DNA from 3 places in the Stenotrophomonas sp. YJH_SMC_130 genome. Region 1 is predicted to be linked to each of the others. Evidence: predicted binding sites of a transcription regulator. Region 1 holds the regulator's gene; each other region holds the start of a gene.
The links. The regulator sigma-54, encoded in region 1, starts transcription at its own class of promoters, with help from an activator protein. The targets are predictions, from matches to a motif close to TGGCACGNGCNTTGC.

Region 1 (7,497 bases):
ACCACGTTCCGCACCGACCACCTGGATGTGTTCCCGAAGGAAAACCGTGCCCGCACCGATGCGCGGGTCACCATGACCCGTCCCGGCATGGAACAGTCCGGCGTCGGCTTCGAGGTGGATTCGAAGAACAACACGTATCATTTCCTCAGCCAGTCCAAGGGCCGTTACACGCCCCGACGCTGATTCCGCCACCCTCCTGCGACGTCCCCGGACCGGCGCAAGGAAGGCGGCCCACCCACCCGCCGCCGGTTTCCCGGACGGCCCCACCGGTAGAACGGACCCCGATGAAGATCCCCTTTGCAGCCGTACTCGCGCTCGGTCTCCTGGTTCCCAGCGCTGGCTTTGCCAAGTCCACTGATCGCAACGAGAACATGAACATCGACTCGGGCGCCCAGTCGGGCGTGCTCACCGGCGATGGCAAGACCGTGCTCTCGCAGGGCGTGACCGTTACCCAGGGCACGCTGGACATCCGCGCGTCCGAAGCGGAGATCTACCTCAAGGACGGCGAGGCCGTGCGTGCGGTATTCACCGGCAAGCAGGCCACGATGAAGCAGCAGCTCGACGACGGCACCTGGATGGACGCGGTGGCTGATCGCATCGACTACGACATCAAGACCGAGATCATCACCCTGACCGGCAGCTACAAGGTCACCAGCGCGCGCGGCACCAATGCCGGCCAGCGCATGGTCTACAACACCCGCACCGGGGAGATGAACTCCGGTGGCGATGGCAGCCGCGTGCGCACTGTCATTCCGCCGAAGAACAAGAACGCGGCGGCACAGCCGGCCGCCGCACCCAAGGCGGCGGCTCCTGCCAGCGCGCCGGCCAGGCCGGCGGGGAGCAAGAAGTAATGCTCGTCGCCAAGGGCCTGCGCAAGCGCTACAAGCAGCGCGAAGTCGTCAAGGACTTCGGGCTGACCCTCGACGCCGGTGAAGTGGTCGGCCTGCTCGGCCCCAACGGTGCCGGCAAGACCACCTGCTTCTACATGATCGTCGGCCTGGTCGCCGCCGATGCAGGCAGCATCGTGCTCGACGGCAAGGACATCACCAGCGACCCGATGTACACCCGTGCCAAGCAGGGCGTGGGCTACCTGCCGCAGGAGCCGTCGGTGTTCCGCAAGCTGACCGTGGCCGACAACCTCCGCCTGGTGCTTGAACTACGCGAAGACCTGGATTCGGCCGGCCGCGAGCGCGAATTGAACAGCCTGCTCGACGAGCTGCAGCTGGGCCATGTCGCCGACCAGCTCGGTGCCAGCCTGTCCGGTGGCGAACGTCGTCGCTGCGAGATCGCCCGCGCACTGGCCGCGCAGCCGCGCCTGATCCTGCTCGACGAACCGTTTGCCGGTGTCGACCCGATCTCGGTGGGCGAAATCCAGCGCATCGTCACCCATCTCAAGCAGCGTGGCATCGGCGTGCTGATCACCGACCACAACGTGCGCGAGACCTTGGGAATCTGCGACCGCGCGTATATCCTCGCCGAGGGCACCGTGCTGGCCCAGGGCTCGCCGGAGGCGATCCTGGACAACGCTGACGTACGTCGCGTCTACCTTGGGGATTCCTTCAAGCTGTGACCGCAGGTGCTGGGTCCCTTTCCTTCCATTCGGCACAGGCATGAAGACTCGGCTGCAGACATCGTTGGGACAGCAGCTGGTGCTCACCCCCCAGCTGCAGCAGGCGATCAAGCTGCTGCAGATGTCCACGACCGAGCTGGAGCTTGAAATCGCCCAGGCCGTGGAAAGCAATCCGCTGCTGGACTGGGCCGACAGCAACGACAGCAGTGCCGCCAATGAAGGCGGCGACAACACGGACGCCGACACGCCGGCCGAACGCACCGACAATGGCGACGACTGGGCACCGGCCGAGCTCGACTGGAGCGCTGCCGGCAGTGGCGGCAGCTTCGACGATGATGATGACACCGGCAGCGCCGCCGAGCGCGTGGCCGAAACCGAGACGCTGGCCGACCACCTGCTGTGGCAGCTGCACCTGTCGCATCTTTCCATGCATGACCGCAGCATCGGCGCTGCGCTGATCGATGCGTTGGACGACGACGGTTACCTGCGCGAACCGCTGGCCACCATCGCCGAAACCCTGCTGCCGTCGGTCCATGCCGATGAGGATGAAATCCTTGCGGTGCTGCATCGCATCCAGCGCTTCGACCCGGTCGGCGTTGCCGCACGCACGCTCGGCGAATGCCTGCAGCTGCAGCTGGATGTGTTGCCTGGCGACACCGCGGGCCTGGCGCTGGCGCGGCAGATTGCCGCAGGCCCGCTGGAACGGCTGCCACGCAGTGGCGTCGCCGGTCTGGCCCATGAACTGAAACAGCCGCTGGATGAGGTCGAGACGGCGGTCGCCCTGCTGCGCTCGCTGGACCCGCGTCCAGGGACCCAGATCGCGCCGCTTTCGCAGGATACCTACGTGGTGCCCGACGTGGTGGTGTGGCGGCAGAACGGCATCTGGCGCGCGGCGCTGGCCGCCCATGCCGGGCCGAAGGTGGTGATCCACCGTGGCTACGAACAGCTGATCCGCCGCTGTGGCGAGGCCGACGCCGGCTACCTGCGTGGCCAGCTGCAGGAGGCGCGCTGGCTGCTGAAGGGCCTGCAGCAGCGCGGCGAAACCCTGCTGCGGGTGGTGCGCAGCCTGATCCTGCAGCAGGCCGGTTTCCTCGAGTTCGGCGAACAGGCGCTGCGTCCGCTGACCCTGCGCGAGATCGCCGCCGAGCTGGGCCTGCACGAGTCGACGGTGTCGCGCGCGATCGCCCGCAAGCATGTGCGCACGCCGCGCGGCACGCTGCCGCTGCGTGCCTTCTTCGCCTCGGGCATCGATACCGAAGGCGGTGGCGAGGCGTCCAGCACCGCCATCCAGGCGATGATCCGGCGCCTGATCGACGACGAAAATCCGCGCAAGCCGCTTTCTGACGCCAAGCTGGCTGACCTGCTCAAATCGTCGGGAATTCCAGTAGCGCGACGCACCGTGGCGAAGTATCGTGAAGCCATGAACATCTCCGCCTCGCACGAAAGGGTCAGAATCGCTTGACGCACCGCCGCGCCCGGCGGAGAGGTTCATTGGCACATCCGAACACAGGAGAAACCCGATGCGCATCGAAACGTTTGGCAAAGACGTCGAAGTCACCCCGGCCCTGCAGTCCTATGTGGAGGAGAAGCTGGCCCGGATCGGAAAACACTTCGACCAGCACTGCGAAGCGCGGGTGACCCTCAAGCTGCAGAAGACCGAACACCACGTCGACGCCAGCCTCAACATCCCGGGGCAGACCCTGCACGCCGAGGCCGGCGGCCAGACCATGTATGCCGCGATCGACCTGCTTGCGGACAAGCTTGACCGCCTGGTCATCAAGCACAAGGAGAAAAAACAGCAGCACGCACCGCTGCCGGTGGGCGACAATGGTGGCTGATCGCCACCGTTCCCCGCAGACATGCCCCTGACTGACCTCCTGGCGGCCGTGCAGACCCAGCTCTGCGCGGCCACCGACCGCGACAGCGTCCTGCAGGCCGCCGCCGGGTTGCTGGCCTGCCGCCAGGCCAATGCCGAACAGATCTATCTGAACCTGTGCCAGCGCGAAGCCCTGGGCAGCACCGCGATCGGCCACGGTATCGCCATCCCCCACGGCCGCGCGCCGACCCTGGACCGCCCCCGTGGCGCCCTGCTGCGTCTGGCGGCCCCGGTCGACTTCGGCGGCGATGAGCCGGTGGACCTGGTGTTCGCGATGGCCGTCCCGGCCCACTACACCCACCAGCACCTGATGCTGCTGTCCGAGCTGGCCGAGCTGTTTTCCGCGCCGGATATCCGCCAGGCCCTGCGTGAGGCCGGCGATGCCCGGGCCCTGCGCGAGGCGCTGGACATGACCCCACCTGCGAGCGCCGCATGAATACCAGCATCACCGCCCGTGAACTGTTCGAACAGCAGCGCGAGCGGCTGGGGCTACGCTGGGCCGCAGGCAAATCCGGTGAGAAGCGCGAGCTGGAGGCCGGCAATACCGTCTCGCGGCGTCCCTCGCTGGCCGGCTACCTCAACGCCATCTATCCCAACAAGGTGCAGATCCTGGGCACCGAGGAACTGTCCTGGCTGGATGCGCTGGAACCGCGCCAGCGCTGGGAGACCATCGAAAAGATCATGCAGTCGCACCCGCTTGCGCTGGTGCTGACCCGCAACCAGGCCTGCCCGGAAGACCTGCGCGCCGCCGCCGATGAATCCGGCACGCCGCTGTGGTTGTCGCCCAAGCGCGGCCACGAACTGCTCAACCACCTGTCCTACCACCTGGCGCGCACGCTCGCACCGAGGGTGATCCTGCACGGCGTGTTCATGGAGATCTATTCCATTGGCGTGCTGATCACCGGCGAGGCCGGGTCGGGCAAGAGCGAGCTGGCGCTGGAGCTGCTCAGCCGTGGTCACCGCCTGGTCGCCGACGACGCCCCCGAGTTCACCCAGATCGCCCCGGATGTACTCGACGGCACCTGCCCCGAACTGCTGCAGGACCTGCTGGAAGTGCGCGGCCTGGGCGTGCTGAACGTGCGCGAGATGTTCGGCGACACGGCTGTAAAGAAGAACAAGTACCTTCGGCTGATCGTCCACCTGACCAAGCCGATGACCGAACCCACCCCGCATGGCTACGAGCGTCTGACCGGCGACTCGGGCACCCGCCATGTGCTGGACCTGGACGTTCCGCTGATCACCCTGCCGGTGATGCCCGGCCGCAACCTGGCCGTGCTGACCGAAGCCGCCACCCGCCTGCACATCCTGCGCACCAAGGGCATTGATCCGGCGGCCATGTTCATCGCCCGCCACAGCAACCTGCTGGAACGGCGAACACCCTGATCCCCCTGCCCCTCGAAGAGCCTGTCCATGAGCACCGCAATCCCCACCGCCCCGACCCTGATCATCGTCAGCGGCCTGTCCGGCTCGGGTAAATCCGTCGCCCTGAAGACCTTCGAGGACCAGGACTACTACTGCTCGGACAACCTGCCGATCCACCTGCTGCCGGACTTCGTGCGCAGCCTGCTGGCCAACCACGACGGCAGCGCACCGCGCCGCCTGGCCGTAGGCATCGATGTCCGCGGCCAGGCCGACCTGAGCCAGCTGGGCGACTGGCGGCAGCTGGCCACCGACGCCGGCGTGGAAGTGAAGGTACTGTTCTTCGAGGCCAGCGACGAAACGGTGCTCAAGCGCTACGCCGACACCCGCCGTCGCCATCCGCTGAGCCAGCTGGGCCTGTCGCTGCCCGAAGCGATCGCCCGCGAGCGCGAACTGACCGCACCGTTGCGCCGCGAGGCCGATGCGGTGATCGATACCAGTACCCTCAACGTGCACCAGCTGCGGCGGCGGATCATCACCGAGTTCGCGATGGACCATGCCACCGGCCTGTCGCTGCTGTTCGAATCATTCGCCTACAAGCGCGGCGTACCGGCCGAGGCGGACTTCGTGTTCGATGCGCGGGTGCTGCCCAATCCACACTGGGACCCGGACCTGCGCGCGCTGAGCGGCCGCGAGCCGGGCGTGCGCGACTATCTGGAAGCACAGCCCGACGTGCAGCGTTACCTGGCCCAGCTGATGGATTTCCTGGATACCTGGCTGCCGAAACTGGGGGATGGCACCCGCAGCTACGTGACCGTGGCGTTCGGCTGCACCGGAGGCAAGCACCGCTCGGTGTTCCTGGCCGAGCGCATGGCCCGGCACGCCCGCGAGATGGGCTGGCAGGACGTGGCCACCTACCACCGCGAACAGGATTGAGGGTGGTCGGCCGGGCTGCGCCCGGCACCCGCCGGTCGTGCCGGCCGCTGGCCGGCAACAGCAACAGCAACAGCGGCATTTCGAGGGATGCGGGGCGGTGTGGGCTGCAGGACACGCCGTGGATGAATCCCGGTCAGGCATCGAAAAAACGGAAAGGGGCGGCCCCCTTTTCAACAGGAAAGGGCCCGGACCCGAGCAACGCTGAATACGGGACACAGTGCCCCTCATCTGCTGCTATCGCCAATTCACCTTGACCTGTTAACGTGCAGTAATGACCTGTGGCATTCTCCTCGTAACACATCCGGGGGTCGGGCCCGCCCTGCTTGAGGTGGCGACCCGGCTCCTGCGGCAATTGCCGCTGAAAACCGAAGCTTTCGAAGTACCGTTCGACGCAGACCTGGACGCCCTGCTCCCGCTCGCCTCGGCCGCCCTGCGGCGGGTCGATGCAGGGGATGGCGTGCTGATCCTGACCGACCTGTACGGCGCCAGCCCCGCCAACCTTGCCGGGCAGCTGGCCCGGCTGGGGACCCCGGTTCGCCGAGTGTCAGCGCTGAGCCTGCCGATGTTGCTGCGGGTGATGAATTATCCGGAACAGGGACTGGATCAACTGCCCGCCACAGCCGCGGCGGGTACCCGTAATGGAGCGATAGTCGACGATGCTTGAACGAGAACTCACCGTCAGCAACCGCCTGGGCCTGCATGCCCGGGCCACCGCCAAGCTGGTGCAGACCCTGGCGCCGTTCCGCTGCAACGTGACCATGGCCGCCAAGGGCCGTGAGATCAACGCCAAGAGCATCATGGGCGTGATGCTGCTGGCCGCCGGCCAGGGCACCCCGGTCACCGTGCGCATCAACGGCGAGGACGAAGCCGCCGCGATGGAAGCGGTGGTCGGCCTGTTCGAACGCCGCTTCGACGAGGACAGCTGAGCGTGCCGCGCGCACGCGCCAGCCAGGTCCTTTCCGGCCAACGGCCGGTACAGCTGCTGGCCGGCCACGGCGCCGCGCGCGGAACGGCGATGGGCCGGGCACGCGTGCGGCTGCCGCATGCGCTGGAGGTGGCCGAGCAGCGCGTGGCCGCCCACCAGGTCGAGGCCGAACTGGCGCGCCTGCACCGGGCGCTGGATGCCGCGCGTACGGAAATGCACGAGCTGCGCCAGCGCCTGCATGGCGCCCTGAACCAGGAAGTGGGCGAGTTCCTCGACCTGCACGCGCTGCTGCTGGACGACCCCGAGCTGCTGCACGGCCTGGACGAGCTGATCCGCAGCGGCCCGTACAGCGCCGGCTATGCCTTGCGCCTGCAGCGCGACCGCCTGGCCAAGGTCTTCGATGGCATGGACGATGCCTATCTGAAGAGCCGCATGGACGATCTCGACCATGTGATCGGGCGCATCCACGCCTTCCTGCAACCCGAACGGCCGTCGGCGGTGAAAGGCCTGGCCGGCGAGATCCTGGTCTGCGACAACATCGCCCCCTCCGAGCTGGCGCAGCTGCAGGCACAGGGCGTGGTCGGCATCGTCACTGCCGCCGGCAGCGCGCTGTCGCACAGCGCGATCCTGGCGCGCAGCCTGCACCTGCCCCTGATCGTCAACGTGCCGCAGCTGCTCAGCCGCATCGCCGATGGCGATGTGCTGATCATCGATGGCGCCGACGGCAGCATCACCGTCAACCCGCAGGCCGACAACCTGCGGGACTACCGCGTCCGGCTGAAGGAGCACGCGCGCGAGCAGCGCGAGCTCGGCCGCCTGCGCAGCAAGCCC
Region 2 (7,497 bases), on a different contig from region 1:
TGATGGCCTTCTTCCTGGAAGCCACCTTCGTCGGCCTGTTCTTCTTCGGCTGGAATCGCCTGAGCAAGGTCAAGCACCTGATGGTGACCTGGCTGATGGCGTTGGGCACCAACCTGTCGGCGATCTGGATCCTGGTGGCCAATGGCTGGATGCAGAACCCGACCGGTGCGGTGTTCAACCCGGAAACCATGCGCATGGAAGTGGTCGACTTCATGGCGGTGGTGTTCAACCCGGTGGCGCAGGCCAAGTTCGTGCACACCGTCAGCGCCGGCTACGTGACCGGTGCGGTATTCGTGATGGCGATCAGTGCCCTGTTCCTGCTGCGCAACAAGCACAAGGACCTGGCCCGTCGTTCGTTCGCGGTGGCCGCAGCGTTCGGCCTGCTGTCATCGCTGTCGGTGGTGGTGCTGGGTGACGAGAGCGGTTACGCCGCCAGTGAACACCAGAAGATGAAGCTGGCCGCGATCGAAGCGATGTGGGAGACCGAGCGTGCGCCGGCCGACTTCACCGCCTTCGGCATCCCGAACCAGGACACCCACCAGAACGACTATGCGGTGAAGATCCCCTACCTGATGGGCCTGATCGCCACCCGTTCGTTGAACCAGCCGATTCCAGGCATCCTGGAACTGGTCGAGCGCGCCGAACACCGCGTGCGCGGCGGCCAGCTCGCCTACGGCGCGCTGGAACGCCTGCGTGCGAACAAGAACGACGTGGAAGCACGCGAGATGTTCGACCGCCACTGGCAGGACCTGGGCCACGGCCTGCTGCTCAAGCGCTACCGCGATGACATCCTCAACGCCACCCCGCAGGAAATCTCGCAGGCGGCGATGGACACGGTGCCGCGCGTGATGCCGCTGTTCTGGACCTTCCGCGTGATGGCCGGCCTGGGCTTCTACCTGATCGCCTTCTTCGCGCTGGCCTTCTACTACTCGTGCCGCAACAACTTCCAGGACAAGCGCTGGTTCCTCAAGCTGGCCCTGTGGACGCTGCCGGCACCGTGGATCGCGATCGAGTGCGGCTGGTTCGTGGCCGAGTATGGTCGCCAGCCGTGGGCGGTCGATGGCGTGCTGCCAACCTTCTATGCGGCATCGGGCCTGGCCCTGCATGAAATCGTGCTGACCCTGGCCGGCTTCACCGCGATCTACACCGCGCTGATCGTGGTCGAGATCAAGCTGATGCTCAAGGCGATCCGCAAGGGTCCGGACGAACTGCTGCCTTCGCTGCAGTCGCCCCAGCCGCATGCTTCCCACAATGCCTCGGCGCCCGCCGCCGGCCAGGCCTGAGGCAGGAGAACCAAGATGGACTTCATTCTTCTGGACTACACCACGCTGCGCGTGATCTGGTGGCTGCTGCTCGGCATCCTGCTGATCGGTTTCGCCGTGATGGATGGTTTCGACCTGGGCGTGGGCACCCTGCTGCCCTTCGTCGCCCGCACTGACGCCGAACGCCGCCGGGTGATCAACACCATCGGCCCGGTCTGGGAAGGCAACCAGGTGTGGCTGATCCTGGGTGGCGGCGCGATCTTCGCCGCCTGGCCGCCACTGTATGCGGTCAGCTTCTCTGGCTTCTACCTGGCGATGTTCGTGATCCTGTTCGCCCTGATCCTGCGTCCGGTCGGCTTCAAGTTCCGCAGCAAGATGCCCAGCGAACGCTGGCGCAACACCTGGGACTGGGCGCTGTTCATCGGTGGCTTCATTCCCGCACTGATCATGGGCGTGGCCGTGGGCAACGTGCTGTTGGGCGTTCCGTTCCATTTCGATGACAGCATGCGCATCTTCTACACCGGCTCGTTCTTCGGCCTGCTGATGCCCTTCGCGCTGCTGGCCGGCCTGCTCAGCGTGTCGATGCTGGTCGCCCACGGTGCGGCCATGCTGGTGATCAAGACCGACGGCCCGGTGGCCGAGCGTGCGGCCCGCTTCGGCAGCATCGCGGCAATCATCGCCTTCGTGCTGTTCGCAGTGGGTGGCGCCTGGGTGGCCTTCGGCCTGCCGGGTTACCAGATCACCTCGCAGGTGGTTACCGATGGCGCCACCAATCCGCTGCTGAAGACCGCCGAACTCGGCGCCGCCGGTGGCTGGATGCGCAACTACAGCGCGATGCCGGCCACGATCCTGGCCCCGCTGCTCGGCCTGGCGGGCCTGCTGGCCAGTGCGGTGCTGCTGCGTGCCCGTCGTGGCGGCCTGGCCTTCATCGCCTCCGGTGCGGCCATCGCCGGCATCATCCTGACCGTCGGCTTCGCCATCTTCCCGTTCCTGCTGCCGTCCTCGAGCCAGCCCACCTCCAGCCTGACCGTGTGGGATGCCTCGTCCAGCCACCTGACCCTGTGGATCATGCTGCTGGCCACGGGGGTGTTCCTGCCGATCATCCTCGCCTACACCACCTGGGTGTACCGCGTGCTGAAGGGCAAGACCACCACCGAAGAGATGGGCAACAACCCGAACGCCTACTGATTGCCGGTGTGCCGGCCGACGGTCGGCACACCCTTGAACAAAGGAGATTGACCATGTGGTACTTCGCCTGGATTCTCGGTGCCGGCCTCGCCTCGACGGTGGCCATCCTCAACGGCATGTGGTTCGAAGCCCGCGAGCAGAACCGCATCGAGAACGAAAATCGTCGCTGAGCTGTAAAAAACCTTGCCGCCTTGGCCTTCACACGGTATCTTAGGCGGCTCCTTCGGGGTGTAGCTCAGTCTGGTAGAGCGCTACGTTCGGGACGTAGAGGTCGCAGGTTCGAATCCTGTCTCCCCGACCACTCACGTGGTCGCATTGAAGCCTGGTGAAGTCATCCAGGCTTTTTTGTTCCCTGAGGTGGCACTGCTTCGGCGGTGTGAAGAAAACAGCATTCACCCCTTGCCGCCATCGGGGTGAATCGCTAGAATAGGCGGCTCCCTTCGGGGTGTAGCTCAGTCTGGTAGAGCGCTACGTTCGGGACGTAGAGGTCGCAGGTTCGAATCCTGTCTCCCCGACCACTTCGGTGGTCACCAAGAAGCCTGGAAGACATCACTGTCCTCCGGGTTTTTTTGTACCCCGCGCCAGGCCGCCCGCATGACGGGACCTTGCCGGGGCGCACACGTACAATGGCCGCGCTGCCGGCCCACCTGCAGCCCCCTCCCCCACCTGCCGCTTCGGCGTAGACCGATGCCGGCGCTGCATGCCGTTGCTGCGGCGTGCGACACCTGCAAGGACCACCGATGAGTTCCTCCACTTCCGATTCGCCGTCGCTGCTGCACGGTCGCGTCCTCGCGTTTGCCGCGATCCTGCTGGCAGCAGTCAACCTGCGCACTGCGGTCACCTCGATCACCCCGCTGCTGGACGTGCTCGGCCAGCAGTTCGGCTTCGGCACCACCATGACCGGCGTGCTGGGCATGCTGCCGACCGCCTCGTTCGCGCTGTTCGGCGTGGCCACGCCGGCACTGGCGCGGCGCCTGGGCCTGGAACGCACCACACTGCTGGCGATGGCGATGGCGATGGCCGGCCTGCTGCTGCGCTCCAGCGCCGGCAACGTCGGCACGCTGCTGCTGGGCTCGGTAATCGCGCTGGCCGGCATGGGCATCGGCAACGTGGTGGTGCCGCCGCTGGTGAAGCGTTACTTCGCCAACAAGGTCGGCACCATGAGCACGCTCTACATCAGCGTGCTGCAGCTGGGCACGATGCTGCCGGCGCTACTGGCAGTACCGGTGGCCAACGCTGCAGGCTGGCGCGTGTCGCTGGGCATGTGGGCGCTGCTTGCACTGGCCGCCGCGCTGCCGTGGCTGGTGCTGGCCAGGCGCGCACCGAAGCCGCTGGCCGACGCCGCCGATCCCACCGCGCAGCCGCACGGAAAGGTCTGGCGTACGTCGCTGGGCTGGAGCATGACGCTGATGTTCGGCATGACCTCGCTGATGACCTATTCGATGTTCACCTGGCTGCCGCGCATCGTGGTCGAGGCCGGTGGCACGCCCGCGTTCGGCGGCGTGATGGTGGCCGTGTTCTCGGCACTGGGCCTGCTGCCGTCACTGGTCATTCCGTCGATGGCGGTACGCATGCAGAACCCGTTCCCGCTGGTGCTGATCGGCTTCTTCTCGTTCGTGATCGCCTTCACCGGGCTGCTGCTGGCGCCGATGAAGGCGCCCCTGCTGTGGGCCTGCCTGCTCGGCGTCGGCCCGTCCACCTTCCCGCTGGCGCTGACCCTGATCAACCTGCGCACCCGCACCCCGGCCGGCTCGGCCGCGCTGTCGGGCTTCATGCAGGGCGTGGGCTACAGCTTCAGCTGCCTGGGCCCGTTCCTGGTCGGCTGGCTGCATACCGTCAGCAATAGCTGGACGCTCCCGTTCAGCTTCCTGTTCGGCTGCGCCACCTTGATGCTGTGCGCCTCGTGGGTCGCCTGCAAGCCCCGCAAGCTGGAAGATCTCTGGTAGCCCGGCCGGGGCCGCCAGACGGCCCCGCCTACCGCTCGTCAGACACCGGGCAATCTTGACGCCGAACTGACAATTCCGGGCGGATAGTGCCCACGAATGCCCTTCCTTGCCGCGTGCCGGCATCGGGCATGGGGGCGGCAGCGCCGCCCAGGCCACCACTCGGTGTGCGGGGGACTCTCGTTTCAGACAAGACATTGCAGGTCGCTGTCCGGGTTGTATCCGTCTTCAATGGGCGGGAACGCACGAAGGGAGTGACGCGGGCCACGGCCACGCCAAATACTGGCATGTGATTTGCGTCACATTTTCACGGGTTGTCTGGTTCGGAAGCCAAGGGGGTCCCCAATGGTCGTCCACCGCCGGCTGGCGCTCTGCGTCGGCCTCGCATGCACCGCTCTGGCCTGGGCCAGCGGCGCCGCTCCGACCGACCGCGACGCGGCCCTGGCCGAGATCGGTCGCTACCGCGACCAGGCCCGCTGGCTGGATGCGCTCGGCGCAATCGAGCGCGCCAGCCAGCAGCAGCCCAACGACGATCTGCTGTTCAAGCTGCGCGTGCTGACCCTGGGCGACATCGGCAATGCCTGGCGCGCCTGGGAGCTGTACCAGCAGCGGCCGCAGCTGTTCGACGACGCCCAGAAGCAGCGCCTGGAAGGCGACTACCTGGCCAAACTCGTGGTCTGGAGCCTGGCCTACAGCAGCAGCGAGGACAGCCGCCTGGAAGAAGCCGAGTCGACCCTGGCGCGCATGCAGCGCTACGTCGGCGGCGAAGGCACCCCACCCTCGCAGGCCCCACTGCGCATCCGCATGGACCGGCTGATCCTGCTCAACCGGCTGGGCCGCCATGTACAGGTGCGTGAGGAAGCACGAGCCCTGCAGGCCGAAGGCCACACCCTGCCCGACTACGTGCTGCCTGCCGTGGGCGATTCGTTGATGGGCACCCTGCACCCGGAAGAAGCCATTCCGGTACTGCAGGCGGCCGTCGCTGGCGATCCGGCGCGCGACGCCTCGCATTCGGAACTGGCCTACGCCTACCTGGAAAGCGAGCAGCAGGAAAAGGCGATCGACCTGCTGCAGGCATGGCGCGACAAGGAGCCGGCGTGGCGCTGGAGCAATGGCAAATCACCGTACGCGAACTGGTCACGCTACGAGGCAGATCTCAACCTGGCAATGGTGCGCGCTTACAGCGGCGACCTGGTCACTGCGCAGCACGATCTGGAGTCGATGGTGGACATCGCGCCCGGCAACGGAGGCCTGCAGAGTGCGCTGGGCAGCGTCTACATGATGCGCGGCTGGCCACGCAGGGCACTGCAGCGACAGCAGATGGCACACGCGCTGGACCCGCGTGACATCGAACCGCGGCTGGGCATGGAAGAGGCCTACGTCGCCCTGCAGCGCGACGACCTGGCGCGGCCGCTGCACGATGACCTGGTCGCACGCTATCCCACCCAACCGGCTGTCGAACGCATGGACCAGGCCTGGCGTGCGCATCGCGGCTGGCAGCTGAAGGCATGGACCGACATCGGCCGCAGCTCCGGTGGCGGTGGCACCTCGCCACTGGGCAACAACGATCGCCACTACGGTGTGGAAGTGGAGACACCGATCCTTGATGACCGCTGGCGGTTGTTCGCCCTGGCCGACCGGCGCTCGACCGATTTCCAGGACCAGCGCATCGATCCCCTGTGGCTGGGTGCGGGCGTGCGCTACCGCTTCGGGCAGCTGGATGCGGAAGCGGCCGTCCTGCGCGCCAACGACCACATCGGCGATACCGGCCTGCGGACCGCCGTCGGCTGGCAGTTCAACGATTACTGGCACGCCGGCCTGGTGGCCGCGCGCAATGATCCGGAAGCCTCGATGCAGGCGCGCGCGGCCGGCATCACCGCCGACAGCGTGAGCGCACAGGTGGACTACCGGCGCAGCGAGCTCACCCACTGGACGTTCGGCGCCAGCCGCTTCCGCTATGACGATGGCAACCACCGCGAACTGTTCAGCACCCGCCTTGAACAGCGCCTGCTGACCCGCCCGCGCTGGCTGATCGATGGCCTCGCCAGTGCCTACACCAGTCGTGGCAGCCGCGACGATGCGCCCTACTTCAACCCGAAGCGCGACCGCATGATCGAGATCGGGCTGCGCATCGACCAGCAGCTGTGGCGGCACTACGAACGCCACTTCCGCCACCGGCTGACGGTCTCGCTGGGCGACTACTGGCAGGACGGCTTCGGCAGTGCGCTGGTGCCGTCGGTGTCGTACATGCACGAATGGCAGCTGGGCCCGGGCCGCGTGTTCGAGTACGGCGTGCGCTGGTCGCGGCCGGTCTACGACGGCCACCGCGAGCGACATATCGGCTTCGAAGCCGCACTGCGCTGGGGAGACTGACATGGCCTGCTTCCTGCGACTGATCGTGCTCCTGCTGCTGGCCATCACGCCACCGGCCTTGGCGCAGCAGGCCGCGCATCTCGATGCGATCGACAATGGCCTGCTGATCCTCAGCTACCACGACATCCGCGACCAGGTTGCGGCCAAGGGCGATGCCGATACCTATGCGGTGAGCACGCAGAACTTTGCCGCACACCTGGACTGGCTGGGCGCGCATGGCTATCACCCGGTCTCGCTGTCGCAGGTGATCGATGCCTCGCAGGGCCGGGCCACGCTGCCGCCCAAGCCTGTGCTGCTGACCTTCGATGACGGCCTGCGCAGCGTCTACGACAAGGCCTTCCCATTGCTGCAGGCCTACCGCTACCCGGCGCTGGTGGCGGTGATCACCGACTACGTGGACATGGCTCCGGGCCGCACCATCGACTACGGCTACCGTCCGTTCGGCCGCGATGACTTCGTCACCTGGGCGCAGCTGAAGCAGATGCACGACAGCGGCCTGATCGAAGTGGCCAGCCACACCGACGACCTGCACCACGGCGTGCTGGCCAATCCACAGGGCAATTCAACGCCCGCCGTGGTCACCCGCATCTACAGCCCGGCCACGCACAGGTACGAGACTGAAACGCAGTATGAGCAGCGCCTGCGCGCCGATCTCTCGCGCAGCGTGCAGCGCATCGAGCAGCACCTGGGCGTGCGCCCGCGCGCCATCGTCTGGCCATACGCCGCCTACA
Region 3 (7,497 bases), on a different contig from region 1:
GGAGCTGCTGACCATCGATGGCATGATCGCGCTGCGCCGCGATGATGCCGATCGCGCGCTGACGCTGCTGTCGGCCGCCAACCAGGCCCTGCCCAACGACATCCGCGTGCTTTACGCACTGGGCTTCGCCTACCTGGGCAAGAACATGCTGGCCTTCGCCGAGCAGGCGTTCCGCCGCGTGCTGGAACTGAACCCGACCATCGCCTCGTTGCATGGCCTGGTGGTGCAGCTGGCCATGCGCCAGGGCAACCTGGAAGCTGCGGCAGAGGCGATGCAGATCGCGCTGCAGCAGGAAGGCCTGGATACGCCTTCGATGCGCCGCCTGGCCGGCGAACTGGCACTGCGCAGCGGCCAGCCGCTGCAGGCGCTGGAGCACCTGCTGCCGTTGCTGGAATCGCTGCCTGATGACCGCGACGTGCTGCAGCTGCTGCTGATGTCCTGGCAGCGCCTGGGTCGCGAAGACGAGGCCCGCGCACGCCTGGATGCCGCCCTGGAGCAGCACCCGCAGCTGCACGACCTGTGGCTGGCACGCCTGGCGGTGGAGGAGGTCGGCAGTGCCACCGCCGCCGCCACGGTCGAGCGCTGGATGGACGCGATGCCGGGCCACCTGCCGGCGCTGGAAGCGCGCCTGCGGCTGCACGACATGGTGGGCGAACACGCGCAGGCCGAAGCGATCGCCGAGCGTATCGTCAGCCTTGAACCGGGCCGCGTCAGTGGCGAAACCCGCCTGGTCGAAGGCCTGCTGCAGCGCGATCCGGCCGCTGCCGTCGCCCGCGTGCAGGCGCTGATCGGCATGGCGCCGGAAGGCCACCGTGCCGACCTGCGCACCTGGCTGGGCGAGATCCAGGATCGCGCCGGGCAGCACGAAGACGCGCTGCAGACCTGGCTGGCCCTGCAGGCCGACCAGGCCCCACAGCGCCTGCCGCTGCCGCCGCAGGCCAAGGCACCGCCGAGCTGGCCGGACAAGGGCGAGATCGACGGTGATGCCACTTCCGCGCCGATCTTCCTGTGGGGTGCGCCCGGGTCGGGCGTGGAGCGCGTGGCGACCGGCCTGGCTGCGGCCAGCCCGGTGCTGCGCAGCGACCGCTATACCTCCAACGCACCCGACGACGCGTTCCAGAACTACCACACGCTGCAGGACCTCGCTTCGGGCGTGTTGACGCCGGAGCGGCTGGTGCAGCGCTGGCGCGAACAGCTGCCGTCGCGCGGCGTGCAGGACGACGCGATCATCGACTGGCTGCTGTGGTGGGACAACGCGCTGCTGTGGGCGCTGCGCCCGCAGTTGCCGCAGGGCCGCCTGCTGGTGGTGCTGCGCGATCCGCGCGACATGCTGCTGGACTGGGTGGCCTACGGTGCCGCCGCACCGCTGGCGATGACCTCGCTGGCCGAAGCCAGCGAATGGCTGGCGCGCGCGTTGGCCCAGGTCGCCGCCCTGCACGAGGACGATCTGTACCCGCAGGTGCTGCTGCGCATCGACCAGATCGGCAACGATCCGCAGGCGATGGCCGAACTGCTGGGCCGACTGTTCGAGCGGCCGATGCCGCCGGCCGCGCAGCTGGGCGCGCCGCGCTTCCCGCCGGGCCACTGGCGCAACTACCGCGACGTGATGAGCGCCGCCTTCGCCAAGCTCACCCCGATCGCGGTGCGCCTGGGTTACCCGGAAGAGTGAGGACACGCCGATGCAACTGAGCAGCCACAGCCTGACCAACGGTGCACCGATCGACCGCGAATTCGCCGCAGGCGATGCCGCGGGCTTCGCACCGGACCGCAATCCGCACCTGGCCTGGAGCGATGTGCCGGAGGGCACCCGTTCGTTCCTGCTGGTATGCGTCGATCCGGACGTGCCGACCGTGCCGGAGACGGTCGACCGCACCGACATGAGCGTGCCACGCGACCAGCCGCGCTGTGATTTCGTGCACTGGGTGATGGTCGATATTCCGGCTTCGGTGCGCGAGATTGCCGCAGGCAGCTGCAGCGACGGCTTCGTGGTGAAGGGCAAGACCACGCCGGCCGGGCCGGCCGGCAGCCGCCAGGGCCTGAACGACTTCACCGGCTGGTTCGCCGGCAACCCGGACATGGCCGGTGACTACCTGGGCTACGACGGCCCCTATCCGCCGTTCAATGACGAGCGCGTGCACCGCTACTTCTTCCGCGTGTTCGCGCTGGACGTGGCATCGCTGCAGCTGCCGGCACGCTTCAGCGCCGCCGACGCGTACCGGGCCATGCACGGCCACGTGCTGGCCGAAGCGGCACTGCACGGTACCTACACCTTGAACCCCGCATTGGCCTGAGCGGGCAATGTGCTTCTGTAGAGCCGAGCCCATGCTCGGCTGCTTTTCCCGATAGACAGCAGCCGAGCATGGGCTCGGCTCTACAACGCACAATGAAGAAGGGCGGCCTTTCGGCCGCCCTTCTGTCGTTTTACTTCTTCTCGATGGCCGACTCGACCACCATGTCCAGCACATACGCCTGCGACGGCGCATCGGCCGGCGGGTTCTTCACTTCGTAGCGCTTCACGCGCACCACGTTGCGCACGCCGTCTTCGTGGGTGTAGCCCTCGATGTTGCCGTAGAAGTTCTCGAACTTGCCCGGCTCACCCTGCTTCAGGCCCTTGTCGTCGAACTTCACTTCGCGCACCTGCAGGCACTGGTAGTCCGGAATCAGCGGGTGCGAGCACTTCTCGGTCTTCGCGGCCACTTCCAGGAACACGGTTTCGCCGGCGCCGCCGTAGCGGGTTTCAGCGGTCGGTTCCGGGTTGAACACCAGCACGTCGCCCTTGGCGTTGGTCAGGGTCAGCTTGCCATCGGCATCCTGCTCGGCCTTCAGTTCGCCCTGCAGGCGGCTCGACACGGCTTCGTCCAGCGCCATCAGCGCCTTGTCGGTGCAGGCCATCATGGTCGAGGCCATCGCACTGACCGTCAGCTTGCCGTCGGCCAGGGTGTAGCCGCCGCCCATGCGGTTGCAGGTGTTGCTGACCGACAGGCGGCCCTCAGCGAAGTCCAGGGTGACCGGCTTGTCTTCGCGGGCGAACAGCGCGTCGATGCGCTTGCCGTCGGCGCCGGTGGCCTGCTGCAGCAGCCAGTGCTGGCTCTGCAGGCGCTGCGCATCCAGGTGCGCCAGCGTCTGCTGGTCCGCTGCCTTGGTCGCGGCCGGGGCCACGTCGTCGCCGCCATTGCCGGCCGGGGCCGGGGTCTGGCTGCAGGCGGCCATCAGGGCCAGCGGGAGGAGCAGGGTGAGCTTGCGGTTCATGGTGATTCTCCTTGGGGAACCGTGGGGGAAACGGGGTGGGGCCGGCCATGGGGTTACCGTGCCCCAGTGCTGTTCAGCTGCCGGAGGGCAACCACAGCAGCAGCGCCGCGCCCAGCGCGATGCGGTAGAGGGCGAAGGCGGTGAACCGGTGCGACTTGATGTAGCCCATCAGCCACTTCACTACGACGAAGCCGGTGACGGCCGCGGCAAGGAAGGCCACGCCCACCTCGGTCCAGTTCTCGCTGCCCAGCTGCCCGTCCCTGGCCAGTTCCAGGAAGGTGTAGGCGCTGGCGGCGAACATGGTGGGAATGCCGACCAGGAACACGAACTCGGCGGCAGCGGCGCGGCGGCTCAGGCCCAGCAGCATGGCCAGGAAGATCGCCGAGGCCGAGCGCGAGGTACCGGGGAACACGCCCGCCACCACCTGCGCCAGGCCGACGCCGATCGCCACGGTCCAGGTCACCTGGTCGCGGTCGGGCAGGCGCGCGGTGTAGGCCTCCACCAGCAGCATCCAGGCGCCACCGATGATCAGTGCCCAGGCCACCGGGCTGACCGTCTCCGGCAGCGACCAGCCGGCCTTGCGCACCACCAGGCCGACCACGGCGGTGACCAGGAAGGCGGCGCCCAGCTTGAACAGGTACTCACGGTTCCCGCGTTGGTTGAAGCCGGTGGCCAGCTGCAGCAGGCGCTGGCGGAACACCAGCACCACGGCCACGATCGCGCCAGCCTGGATGACGATGTTGAAGAAGTCCGAGCGGGCACCCAGCCAGTGCTGGGCGATGAGCAGGTGGCCGGTGCTGGAGATCGGCAGGAATTCGGTCAAGCCTTCGAGGATGCCCAGCAGCAGGGCGGAGAGCAGGTCGGACATGGACGGTGCGGGCACGCGCGGCGGAAGGAAGAAGGTCGAGAGGATAGACGATCCCTGCTGCACCAAACGGGTGCGTCTGATGGCGGGTGCACCGGTTTGGTGCGCACCGTTCTGCACCAGCGCGGGGCAGCCATATTGAAATCAACAACTTGCGGGTATCAAAAAGTTGGCACGGTCATTGCTTTACCTCAGCAGGCATTCATCCCCATCCGAGGTCGTACCGATGTCCGTGGAAAACGTTGAGAAGCTGATCAAGGACAACCAGATCGAGTTCGTCGATCTGCGTTTCGTGGACATGCGTGGCGTCGAGCAGCACGTCACCTTCCCGGTCAGCATCGTCGAACCGTCGCTGTTCGAAGAAGGCAAGATGTTCGACGGCAGCTCGATCGCCGGCTGGAAGGGCATCAACGAATCGGACATGGTGCTGCTGCCGGATCCGTCCAGCGCCTACGTCGATCCGTTCTACGCCGATCCGACCATCGTGATCAGCTGTGACATCCTCGATCCGGCCACCATGCAGGCCTATGGCCGCTGCCCGCGCGGCATCGCCAAGCGTGCCGAGGCCTACCTGAAGTCCTCCGGCATCGCCGAAACCGCGTTTTTCGGCCCGGAGCCGGAATTCTTCATCTTCGACTCGGTCCGTTTCGCCAACGAAATGGGCAACACCTTCTTCAAGGTCGACTCGGAAGAAGCGGCGTGGAACAGCGGCGCCAAGTATGACGGCGCCAACAGCGGCTACCGTCCGGGCGTGAAGGGCGGCTACTTCCCCGTCCCGCCGACCGACACCCTGCACGACCTGCGCGCGGAAATGTGCAAGACCCTGGAACAGGTCGGCATCGAAGTGGAAGTGCAGCACCACGAAGTGGCCACCGCCGGCCAGTGCGAGATCGGCACCAAGTTCAGCACCCTGGTGCAGAAGGCCGACGAGCTGCTGCGCATGAAGTACGTCATCAAGAACGTCGCGCACCGCAACGGCAAGACCGTCACCTTCATGCCCAAGCCGATCGTCGGCGACAACGGCAGCGGCATGCATGTGCACCAGTCGCTGTCCAAGGGCGGCACCAACCTGTTCTCCGGTGACGGCTACGGTGGCCTGAGCCAGCTGGCGCTGTGGTACATCGGCGGAATCTTCAAGCATGCCAAGGCCATCAATGCCTTCGCCAACTCGGGCACCAACAGCTACAAGCGCCTGGTGCCGGGCTTCGAGGCGCCGGTGATGCTGGCCTATTCGGCCCGCAACCGTTCGGCGTCGTGCCGCATTCCGTGGGTCTCCAACCCGAAGGCGCGCCGCATCGAAATGCGCTTCCCGGATCCGATCCAGTCCGGCTACCTGACCTTCACCGCGCTGATGATGGCCGGCCTGGACGGCATCAAGAACCAGATCGACCCGGGTGCACCGAGCGACAAGGACCTGTACGACCTGCCGCCGGAAGAAGAGAAGCTGATCCCGCAGGTCTGCTCCTCGCTGGACCAGGCGCTGGAAGCACTGGACAAGGATCGCGAGTTCCTGAAGGCCGGCGGCGTGATGAGCGATGACTTCATCGACGGCTACATCGCGCTGAAGATGCAGGAAGTGACCAAGTTCCGCGCGGCCACCCACCCGCTGGAATACCAGCTGTACTACGCCAGCTGACCGGGCGCGATGGCGGTGGGTTCCCCCTCCCACCCGCCGCCATCGCCTCCGTTCTCGCGGCTGGGGAGCCGCGGTTGTAGGGGGTCAGATCCGTTTCGCGCCGCGAAAGGGCTCTGACTCCACCCAGGGGCAAGAGAGAGACCGGATACGCGACCAGGGCCGCCCTCCCTCCCGCGTCGGTCGTGCAAGGAGAGAGGCACGGCCGTCCCGGCCCTGTACGTGTCCGGTGCAACAGCCACGGTCATCACCCTGATGACCTGTGGTTGCCTGATGCCAACGCGCGCTGGCGCGCTGGCCCCATCCACCATCGGGACATGCGCATGAAACTGATCTCCGCCATCATCCGACCGTTCAAGCTCGACGAGGTCCGCGAGGCCCTGTCCGATGCAGGCGTGTCGGGCATCACCGTGACCGAAGTGAAAGGTTTCGGTCGCCAGAAGGGCCACACCGAGCTGTATCGCGGCGCCGAGTACGTCGTCGATTTCCTGCCCAAGATCAAGATCGAAACGGTGGTCACCGACGAGCGTGCCGACGCGGTGATCGAAGCGATCCAGTCGTCGGCAGGCACCGGCAAGATCGGTGACGGCAAGATCTTCGTCACCGCCGTTGAACAGGTCATCCGCATCCGCACCGGCGAAATCGGTGCCGACGCGCTGTAACCCCCTTCCGGAGATTCCCCCCATGAAGATGCGCCTTCTCACCGGGTGGCAAGCCCGGTTCCACCTGGTGTGCCTGCTGATGCTGCTCAGCGCGCTGGCCGCCGGTGCCTGGCCGGGCAGCGCCCACGCCCAGGCCCAGGTCTCGCCGTTGCCGAGCGAAAGCGTGGCGGTCGAGCCGCTGCACGATCCGGTCGCCAGCGCCGCTGCGCCGGCCGTGGCCGAAGCGGCCGCCGCCTATGATCGTGGCGACGTCGCCTGGATGCTTACCTCTACGTTGCTGGTGCTGCTGATGGTGGTGCCGGGTCTGGCCCTGTTCTACGGCGGACTGGTGCGTTCGAAGAATGTGCTGTCGGTGCTCAGCCAGATCCTGGTGGTGTTCTCGCTGGTGCTGCTGCTGTGGGTGGCCTACGGCTACAGCGCGGTGTTCAGCGCGGGCAATCCATTCTTCGGTTCGTTCACCGAGTTCGCCTTCCTCAAGGGCTTCACCCCGGATTCGGTGGGCAACACGCCGATCAAGGGCCTGCCGGATTACCTGTTCGTCGCCTTCCAGTCGACCTTCGCCGGCATCACCACCGCGCTGATCGTCGGTGCCTTCGCCGAGCGCATCAAGTTCCGTGCGGTACTGCTGTTCTCGGCACTGTGGTTCACCCTCAGCTACATCCCGATGGCACACATCGTCTGGGGCGGCGGCTACCTGGGTGAACTGGGCGCGATCGACTTCGCCGGTGGCACCGTGGTGCACATCAATGCGGGCGTGGCCGGCCTGGTCGGCGCGTGGTTCGTCGGCAAGCGCCTGGGCTACGGCCAGACCGCGCTGAAGCCGCACAACGTGCCGTTTACCTACATCGGCGCGATGCTGCTGTGGGTGGGCTGGTTCGGCTTCAATGCCGGTTCCGCCGCCGCCGCCGATACGGTGGCCTCGCTGGCCTTCCTCAACACCGTGCTGGCCACCGCTGCTGCCGTGCTTGGCTGGACCCTGGTGGAGGCGATCGGCAAGGGCAAGCCGTCGGCGCTGGGTGCGGCCTCGGGTGCGGTGGCCGGGCTGGTCGGCATCACCCCGGCCTGTGGCACCGTCGGGCCGCTTGGCG

Region 2: pgaA (poly-beta-1,6 N-acetyl-D-glucosamine export porin PgaA) is a predicted target of sigma-54. The motif match lies at 4,677-4,691, and genes of this name have one in related genera.
Region 3: glnA (type I glutamate--ammonia ligase) is a predicted target of sigma-54. The motif match lies at 4,285-4,299, and genes of this name have one in related genera.

Annotation. Positions count from the first base shown of each region.
Region 1 covers NZ_JCAFSH010000001.1:657,779-665,275, forward strand. Annotated here, with positions in the region: gene lptC (LPS export ABC transporter periplasmic protein LptC) at 1-183, shown strand, start outside; gene lptA (lipopolysaccharide transport periplasmic protein LptA) at 285-851, shown strand; gene lptB (LPS export ABC transporter ATP-binding protein) at 851-1,570, shown strand; gene AC5P5V_RS03115 (RNA polymerase factor sigma-54) at 1,611-3,032, shown strand; gene hpf (ribosome hibernation-promoting factor, HPF/YfiA family) at 3,091-3,408, shown strand; gene AC5P5V_RS03125 (PTS sugar transporter subunit IIA) at 3,430-3,882, shown strand; gene hprK (HPr(Ser) kinase/phosphatase) at 3,879-4,829, shown strand; gene rapZ (RNase adapter RapZ) at 4,857-5,741, shown strand; gene AC5P5V_RS03140 (PTS sugar transporter subunit IIA) at 6,013-6,405, shown strand; gene AC5P5V_RS03145 (HPr family phosphocarrier protein) at 6,398-6,667, shown strand; gene ptsP (phosphoenolpyruvate--protein phosphotransferase) at 6,670-7,497, shown strand, end outside.
Region 2 covers NZ_JCAFSH010000006.1:62,305-69,801, reverse strand. Annotated here, with positions in the region: gene AC5P5V_RS10465 (cytochrome ubiquinol oxidase subunit I) at 1-1,283, shown strand, start outside; gene cydB (cytochrome d ubiquinol oxidase subunit II) at 1,299-2,450, shown strand; gene cydX (cytochrome bd-I oxidase subunit CydX) at 2,504-2,620, shown strand; tRNA gene AC5P5V_RS10450 (tRNA-Pro) at 2,675-2,751, shown strand; tRNA gene AC5P5V_RS10445 (tRNA-Pro) at 2,892-2,968, shown strand; gene AC5P5V_RS10440 (CynX/NimT family MFS transporter) at 3,191-4,396, shown strand; gene pgaA (poly-beta-1,6 N-acetyl-D-glucosamine export porin PgaA) at 4,739-6,766, shown strand; gene pgaB (poly-beta-1,6-N-acetyl-D-glucosamine N-deacetylase PgaB) at 6,768-7,497, shown strand, end outside.
Region 3 covers NZ_JCAFSH010000002.1:216,439-223,935, reverse strand. Annotated here, with positions in the region: gene AC5P5V_RS05235 (tetratricopeptide repeat protein) at 1-1,669, shown strand, start outside; gene AC5P5V_RS05230 (YbhB/YbcL family Raf kinase inhibitor-like protein) at 1,680-2,291, shown strand; gene AC5P5V_RS05225 (META and DUF4377 domain-containing protein) at 2,422-3,249, opposite strand; gene AC5P5V_RS05220 (undecaprenyl-diphosphate phosphatase) at 3,323-4,117, opposite strand; gene glnA (type I glutamate--ammonia ligase) at 4,341-5,750, shown strand; gene AC5P5V_RS05210 (P-II family nitrogen regulator) at 6,071-6,409, shown strand; gene amt (ammonium transporter) at 6,432-7,497, shown strand, end outside.